2 regions of the Pseudoalteromonas sp. THAF3 genome follow, and region 2 is predicted to be linked to the other one. Evidence: riboswitches for the same ligand, from Rfam matches in the RefSeq annotation. Region 2 holds a riboswitch; the other holds the start of a gene.
What was found. Region 2 has a riboswitch for lysine ahead of lysC (lysine-sensitive aspartokinase 3). Riboswitches for the same ligand answer to the same signal wherever they lie in the genome.
Positions count from the first base shown of each region.

Region 1: it holds a riboswitch for lysine, as region 2 does, so the genes downstream of both, dapA (4-hydroxy-tetrahydrodipicolinate synthase) here and lysC (lysine-sensitive aspartokinase 3) in region 2, are expected to answer to the same signal.

Region 1 is NZ_CP045418.1:260,877-265,091, forward strand. Features, by position in the region: gene FIU82_RS01245 (PLP-dependent decarboxylase) at 1-728, opposite strand, end outside; gene FIU82_RS01250 (2,3,4,5-tetrahydropyridine-2,6-dicarboxylate N-succinyltransferase) at 728-1,468, opposite strand; gene dapA (4-hydroxy-tetrahydrodipicolinate synthase) at 1,497-2,384, opposite strand; lysine riboswitch at 2,507-2,698, opposite strand; gene FIU82_RS01260 (response regulator) at 2,847-4,215, shown strand, end outside.
Region 2 is NZ_CP045418.1:1,814,446-1,818,660, forward strand. Features, by position in the region: gene FIU82_RS08345 (4'-phosphopantetheinyl transferase superfamily protein) at 1-671, shown strand, start outside; gene lysC (lysine-sensitive aspartokinase 3) at 643-1,992, opposite strand; lysine riboswitch at 2,073-2,245, opposite strand; gene FIU82_RS08355 (hypothetical protein) at 2,402-2,875, opposite strand; gene FIU82_RS08360 (hypothetical protein) at 3,175-3,630, opposite strand; gene FIU82_RS08365 (hypothetical protein) at 3,662-4,006, opposite strand; gene FIU82_RS08370 (M23 family metallopeptidase) at 4,018-4,215, opposite strand, start outside.

The DNA of each region.
Region 1 (4,215 bases), 1.6 Mb from region 2:
TCATGCCACTTTAGCGGGCTGCTTTCGCTGTCATAAGGAACGCCTAAACCGCCACCCAAATCCAGCACTTGCATGGCAAAACCAAGGCGTTCACAGAGTGCTTGTAATGGCGCCAACATGCTTTGCCATAGGTGAAGAAGTTGGGCCGCATCAAGCATGTTGCCCCACTGAAAAATATGAAGGCCAATGCAATTCAGCGCAGGGTAGTCGGCTAAGTAGAGCCCTTGCCACTGCTCTGGCGCTAAGCCAAACGGAGTCAGGGTATTGCCACCGAGCGGATTGCGCTCACCCTCTGGCCAGCGCAACTGCACTCTGAGTAACACATCCACTTCAATACCTTGGTTGTACGCCAGCTCATTAAGCCAGCGAACTTGATTGATACTCTCCAACACAAAGGTACGCACCCCAGCGTCTAAAAATTCGCCTAGCTGCTGGCGCGATTTTGCCGGCCCAGTGTTGAGGATGCGTTGTGCACCAACAGGTTGTGAAAGCACCTGGTTGAGCTCACCGCTGCTGGCGACATCAAAGTCAAAGCCAGCAGCTGCCAGAGTATCGATAACCGCAGATAAAGGATTCGCTTTTACCGCATACCATAACTTCACCACATCTTGCGCCATCAGCTCATCAAGGTGCTTACGTAGACTGTCAAGATCGTAGACAAAGCAAGGCTCGTGGCGCTCCTGAGTGAGGGTATCAAAAGCGTTTAACAATGCGCCAGAGACAGGCATTAGCGTAATACCTCTTCTAACTCCAGCGATGCATCGCTGTGCTGATCGCGATACTTTACGATAAGCGCACAGCTCATACTGAGCCCTTGTTCGCGTCCCCAAGCGCTAGAGCTTGGGCGCGAGCCAGGTATAACAATGGCGTTGGCCGGAATCGCTTCGCCCTTATCGAGTTGTCGCTCGTTAACGCAGTCATATACTGGGATAGTGGCGCTTAAACGTACACCAGGGGCGAGTACCGCACCTTGGCGAACTACCACCCCTTCGACAATGACACAGCCCGCGCCGATAAAGGCATCATCTTCAATCACCACAGGGTTAGCGCCAATTGGCTCGAGCACGCCACCTAATTGCACGGCGGCGCTAAGGTGAACGTTTTTGCCCACTTGCGCACATGACCCTACCAAGGCATGACTGTCGACCATAGTTCCACTATCAATGAAGGCACCAATATTGACATATGCGGGTGGCATAATGATGGTGCCAGGGGCAACGTAAGCACCTCGACGCACAGCACTACCGCCAGGCACCATGCGAACATTATCTTGGGCGCTAAAACCGCGAGGAGCTAGATTGTGCTTATCAACAAAGCCGCCCGCAAACTCGGTGTTATTACCATTTTTGAAGGCTTCGAGAATGCCTTTCTTTACGTCTATATTGGCGTGCCATTGGCCGTGTTCGTCTTGTGTTGCGGCGCGTACGTGGCCGCTTTCGAGGTCATTTAGTAAGTCTAACCAACTCATAACTGAGGTACCTTGTTAACTAATTTTATCAATGTGCCCACGCAACAATGCGTTCATGGGCATTAAGAAGTGGTTGTGTGTCATTAAGCTCAAGGTGGCTTAATGGTGGTCGTAACACCGGGCTGTTGAGGCGTTCAAGAGCATGCAAAAGGCACTTAACGGGTACTGGATTGGCTGCACTGAACAGCGCATCAATTGCACTGCGCCAGGTTACAAAGGCATTGACGCTTTGCCCTTGAAGGCATTGTTGTACCAGGTGCTGTGTCTGCTGTGGCCAGACGTTGGCGGCCACAGATACAAGGCCCGCTGCACCGGCCTGAGCAAAATAAGGCATCAGCGCGTCGTCGCCACTGAAAATCGCTAACTCAGGCGCGGCTTCGCGGTAAGCCTCAAATTGTGCAATATCACCGCTGGCTTCTTTAAGTGCCCAGCACAGTGGGTGCTGTTGTAGCTGAGCTAAGACTGTGGGGGGAATACTAACTGCGGCGCGTCCGGGCACGTTGTACAACATGCACGGCTTTTTGCTGGCATCCAGCAGTGCCGAGTACCAATGTAGCTGCCCTTGAATACCCGGTTTAGCATATAGGGGCGCTCCCAGAAGGTAGGCATCTATGGGGTGTTGGTTACAAAAACTAAGCCATTGTAGTTGCTGGCTAAGATTAAAACCCCCCACGCCAACCATCAGTGGCACACGCAAGGTGAGCGCCGTAACGTGACGAACTACGGCTTGTTGCTCATCTATACTGAGAGCCAGAGCTTCACCAGTAGAGCCAAGAATAAGAATGCCATTTCCCGCTTGCTCTTGCTCGCGCACAAGTAGGGTTAAGGTGTTAAAATCAATACTGCCGTCAGCATGCATCGGAGTGATCAATGCTGTCCAGACAATGGTATCTGCTAAAGAATGAGTTGTAGTCATCTCTCACGAACTTAGTGCGAGTTCGATTGAATTAGGAAGGGGTTGCCCGCCTCGCATCGAACTGGTTAAATTCGAAGAGCGAATGGGCTTAAAACACAGAGCCAAATGGGCCCAGCGTTACTAAGACCAGAAGCTCTCCACCAAAAACATAGCGCTAAGCGCTAATGGTGACAGTCGCTGGGATTCAACCCATGCGCCCGAGACAGTAAGTAGCAAACTTTACTGGTCTCTCGGCGTACATTCCCCTCGTTATGGTGCTTTGGAGTTTGCTCTCCTTCCCATAACTACCTGAATGACGCTCCTCTTCTAGCCCTTGCGACCACAGCACATGCGGCCGACTCAATAAGGGTGCCTTTTTATTCAATCACTTTATGCTTAACGCTGTCAACGCTAAAGCGAGAACAAATTTTACAAAGGCTGATTTTGTGTCAGTATTAAGGGGTTATTGCAAAGGCCCCTCTTATGCAACGTCTTACCAAACACTTACAAAAACGTTATTTCTGGGCAGCCAGTGTGCTTGTTGTTGTCATACTTAGCTCTACGGTTTATGTGATGAAAAGTATCAATATGCAGCGAAATGACGCAAAAGTAATAAATATTGCAGGTATGCAGCGGATGCTTTCGCAGAAGATTGCATTGCATAAATTGGCCGTCAATGACCGTGCTGTAAGTTTTGAGCAGCAGCAACTCGCTCGTGCCACTATGCGCTTTTACAATAACCATGAGTTTTTATTAGGCTCACAGTTGGTGCAGCAAAGCCCTCAGGTGCTGGCGCTTTATCACCAGCAGGGCTTGGATGGTCGGGTGCGCCAGTATGTGCAGTTAGCGAGTCGCAGCGATGCACCTTTAAGTGCTTTTCAGGGTCAAAAACTGCTGTCGTTATTGCAGGACTTAGATGCTGTTGTCACCGTATTAGAGTCAAAATCTAAGCAAAAAATAGAACATTTACAGCTTGTTATTCCCCTTTTAACGCTGGCAGCCATTGCTACTATTTTATGTGAGTGGTGGCTCATCTTTAATCCTTTGACACGTCGAGTGTCAGCCATTCTTTATCGGCTTCGTTACCAACGGCGTCAAGCCGCGCATGCGCATCGGGTAAAATCTGACTTTTTAGCTAATATGAGTCATGAGCTAATGACGCCAATTACGGGGATTATTGGCCTATTGGACTCTCATACTGCGGCTGGTCGCGAAGAACAGCAAACGGCATTGGGCTGCGCCCGACATTTGCAGGCATTAGTGCAAGAAATGCTGGAATTACAGAAGCTTAAGTCGGGAGCGTTTACTACTTTAGTGACCGAACAGTCATTAAAGCAAACGGTGAGTGCAATATTGGCGCCTTGGCAGCTTAAGTCTGAAACCCTGCAGCGATTGAGTGTCGAGGGTGAAGATAGCCTACCTGTTCAAGCACAAACTGATCATCTGCATTTAATCCAAGCAGTTAATCAGCTATTGAGCAACGCCTTTATACATACGCGCGCTGCGGTGCATGTGCAATTTGAATACCATGAACCAGCTGGGCTGCTGAGTGTTGTCGTTAAAGATAACGGCGATGGCATTGCTACTGCTTATATTGAGGCTGCTCAGCAACATGCTGTGTATTACAACACCGAGCAGGTACAGCACTTTCAGGGCGCGAAATTAGGTCTCAGCCTCGTGTATGCGTTGGCTCAAGAGGTGGGTGGAAGCCTTACGATTCGTAGTACCACAACAGGCACTGAGGCCAAGCTAACTTGGCCCGTACTTACTATCGACAAAGCCCGGTTAGAGCCAAGCAGCCAGCATGGCGATATTCTGATTGTTGAAGATAACCCAATAAATCAGTTAGTGC
Region 2 (4,215 bases):
CCGAGCAATATGCCAAGCACAGCAACGTGGTGTTGCTTTATTGTGCTAAGGCGCACAGTGAATTAGATGACTCACATTTGCACCGCATAGAGCAAGCGGTCTTAGCAAAACGTAAAAAGGTGCAGGCGCAGCAGGAATATCGCGCCACACGCTGGGCTATAAAACAGCTGGCGCGACAACTCTACCCACAGTATCGCGATTACCCCCTTGCTGCCTGGTGCAGTGAATTTGACGTTGGTCAGGCGCAGCTGGTGCTCAGCGTTGATGGCCACCCCCTCGATGCGCGGGTAGTCATCAGCCACGCTCACGGCCACATTGCCGTCGCGATGACGCGCGGCGCAGCCTTATTAGGCGTAGATATTGAGAAAATTGACAACGCACGCGCCTTTAAGAAGCTGGCGGCGCACTATTATCCTGAGGCCGAGGCAAGGGATATTGGCAGCGATGTTGAGACCTTTTTCCGGGTGTGGACATTAAAAGAAGCCTACGCAAAAGCGACTAAGCAACCCATTGCCACCTTGTTAGGCCAACCCATCTTGGAGCTTATCGCCGCCCTTGATGGCCAGGTGTATTGTCAGGAGCTATTTGCCGGGCACTTTGATATCAGCCTCATCACCGATACGCAGCGCCCGGTGCTTACTGTTAACCTTCCAGCAGCCGTTGATGAATAGTTTGCACCACCGCATCAGACTGGCTTTGCTCAACCAAGAAGCACAGGTTATGTTTCGATGCGCCGTGACAAATAAGGCGAATATCAAACTCACTGAGCACCTGCATTAAATTCAACTCGCTCTGACGCAGTACAATCTCCGAGCCAATTAACGCCACCAATGTGAGGTTATTCTCAACTGACACATGGCAAAACTCGCTTAAACGCTCAAGGGCTTGCTGATCTAGCTCCGGACGACTGGCATTCGGGGCATTATCGAGCGTCAGTGCGACACTTATTTCCGAAGTTGTGACCAAATCAACGGAGATTTTATGCTCACTCAAAATAGTAAACACCCGCGCTAAAAAGCCGCTCGCTAATAACATTTCCGGGCTTTTTAGGGTCAAGAGAATTTGGTTTTTACGCTGAGTCACAGCGCGAACCCCGGCTAAAGTGTCTCCTTGTGGCGTTTTTTGTATCCAGGTTCCACCCCCTTGTGGTTCGCGACTGGAGCCAACAAACACACTGATGCCACTGCGCGCAGCGGGTAAGATAGTTGCCGGGTGTAAGACTTTTGCGCCAAAGGTTGCCATTTCGGCGGCTTCGTCAAAGCTTAAGTGGGCGATGGGTGCGGCTTTGGTACAGACTCTGGGATCGGTGCTGAAAATACCGACCACATCGGTCCAAATATATACGCTGTTCGCGCCAATCGCCTCGGCTAATAAGGCCGCGCTGTAATCCGACCCCCCGCGCCCTAACGTGGTGGTATCGCCATAGTCATCACTGCCCATAAAGCCCTGAGTGACAACCACTTGATCTTTAAGCAACGGCAGCAATTGGGCATGGGCTTGCTGTGCCGTAGTTTTAATATTGGGCTGGGCTTTGCCAAACTGACTATCTGTTTTGAGCACCGAACGCACATCAAAGCGCGTTGCCGCCACGCCGTGTTCCCGTAATACCTGAGTAAACAAATAAGAGGAGAAACGCTCGCCAAAACTCAGTAGCTCATCGCTGTGAGCGCTCGATTGTGGCGCTTGCGCAGCACTGCTTCGAAAGGCGCTCAAGGTGACATCAAAGCCGTGGGCTAAATCGGCATCAAGGCTGACATATTCGAGAATATTGAGCTGGATGGCGATCACCCCATCGATGTGCGCTTGGCGCTGCTGAGGCGTTAATGCACTTTGGCATAACGCTACCAGGTGATTGGTGACCCCGGCACTGGCGCTGACAACCACTACACGCACATTGTTATTATCTGCGATGATTTGTGCACACCGGCTCATAGCGCCATGATCGGCCACTGAAGTGCCGCCAAACTTGGCGACAGAATATTCCTGATTCATTATCTCTCCGAGATGAAAAACGAGTTATTTTTCAAATACAATCAGGAGAACTTGGCAAGACTAAAAAGGTAAGAATGTCCATTGCCAGAAGCCCTCCACCCCTACAGGTGACAGTTCCGAGGATTCAGCCTCAAGAACCGAAAGCCATTGCGACGCACAATGCACTTCCTCGGCGATAGTCTCCCTCATAAACGATCAAAGGCTGTCGTCGGCCTCACGTTTACTACCTAGCTATCGCACCTCTTCTGCGACACATTCGGTCTTACGACCGAAGTGAATCAGCAATGTACCTAGCAGACGGCTAGAAGTCAATATCACACTTCACTGGAAGGTGTTCTGGCGGTGAATGATTGCTTGGATACACAAGTTGGCCGCAGCCAGCCTGTGTATTGCCGATTATGGAATCTAATTAAGGTTGTATGGGGCAATGCTCACCATCAACTGGCACCCAAACAGTTCGCGTTTCCATACGACAATTATATTCGACGGTTTGCTCTTCTTGTTGAGTGAAATAGGAGTTGTGTTGATGCATATATACGCCACCGGGAGCCTGGCCAGAAGGTCCGGCAATTGTCCAGTTTGCTGGGCAACTTTGTGTTGATAATACAACGCGAGTTTCCCACTCTGGCGCATCGCTATTAGAAGCCGATGCTGTAAGCCTGTAGTGACAACGTTTGTAAGAAACGTCTACTAACTCGGTTCTATAATCACAGACTCTCACTAATCGCTCGTCCCAATACCCTCCGCAATTTACACTGTTTACTTGGGTATCATAGAAGGTATTGTAGTCTGTTACTTTTATTTGTGAGCTAGATGCCAATACATTATTGGCCACGAAAAAGAGCAACGCCAACACACAGGCTGATAAAATTTTTTGTCTCATTTTTATTTCCTTAACAATAGCTTGGAAACAAAAATGCTACATAAACTTATCATTTATATAAACAGAAACTAAGTTGATTGTTTTTCAATCAAGTCGCTATTAACCTATCAACAATAAATAAATCTGAACACCTCTTTTTCATTAAAAAGCCAACGTTATAATTCCTTAATTACGCAACAATCAACTTATAAAAAATTTCTTATAAAGAATAAATGCTCGATACTGTGTGAAAAATAAAGTTACCTTTCCTGTGAATAAAATCTTCATGAGATAAGCTAATAGTGAGTGCTCGCCAATATCTAAGAAAACTGACTACTGTCTTCAGTCATGCGCACCACCAAACCTTGGGCCACTAAAAAATGATAAAGCTGTAAATCGGCTATCAGGTCACTCGAGGAGAGCTCAAAGTCTTGAAAAGTTCTATTGTGATAGCGAAAACGAACAACATGTTCATAACGCTGGTGCTGGCAGTAAATTACCTCTTTGACATCAGCGAGCTTTATCGGCGTATCAAGTAAGTTCAGTACCCCATGCTCAACAAATATGGCACTACAGCGTATGGGCTCGATGCTCCATTGATACTGGGCACTGAGCATAAAGCTAAATATCAACACCGATATCGCTTGCGCCCAAAAGCTCTGCTCCATCATAAAATTAATAAAAAACAGTACATAGATAAACAATGCACCGGTGTATAAAGCGCGGGTGATCACCGCACGCGTGGCAAATTGCTTTTTGCGGGTAAGTTGACTCACTGGGGTCTTCCTTGTTTGATGAAAACTGAATTTAATGGCTGTAGGCAGACGGTTGTTTTATTAGCCGTTCATTGTCAACGACCATAGTCCATTGACCGTCGTTGTTGTTCGGTGGCTCGTTGACGATGAAGGTGGTGCTGAAAAAACCAATGCCAACACTGAAGTCGTCACCCTCGAATGATTGCAACGGCCCTTCCACTGAGGTAGAGCCCCCGTTTTTATAGCGTTTATAGGCAACTGTGCCATCTTCAAGAATCAATAAACTCATGCTGGGACTTTGCCAGTGCCCGACATAATCGCGCTTTTGTGCAGGGACGGGTTCTGCGCAACTGCATAGCAGTAAAATAAACGCCAAAGCCAGTAATACTAATCGCATCCGTTGCTCCGTTAGTTGTCGAAATAAGTTATAGGGTTGAGGTAGAAGGCTTTCTTGACGCCTTGGGGGGCGCTATCAATAAGCCAAAAGTAAGGAATTAAAGTCACCAATGAGTAGTGTAAATGAGCGGCTTTACCTTGGGCATTGCCGCTGGTGCCAACACTGCCTATTTGCTCACCGCCACTAAACCAACGACGTTCGCTATCACT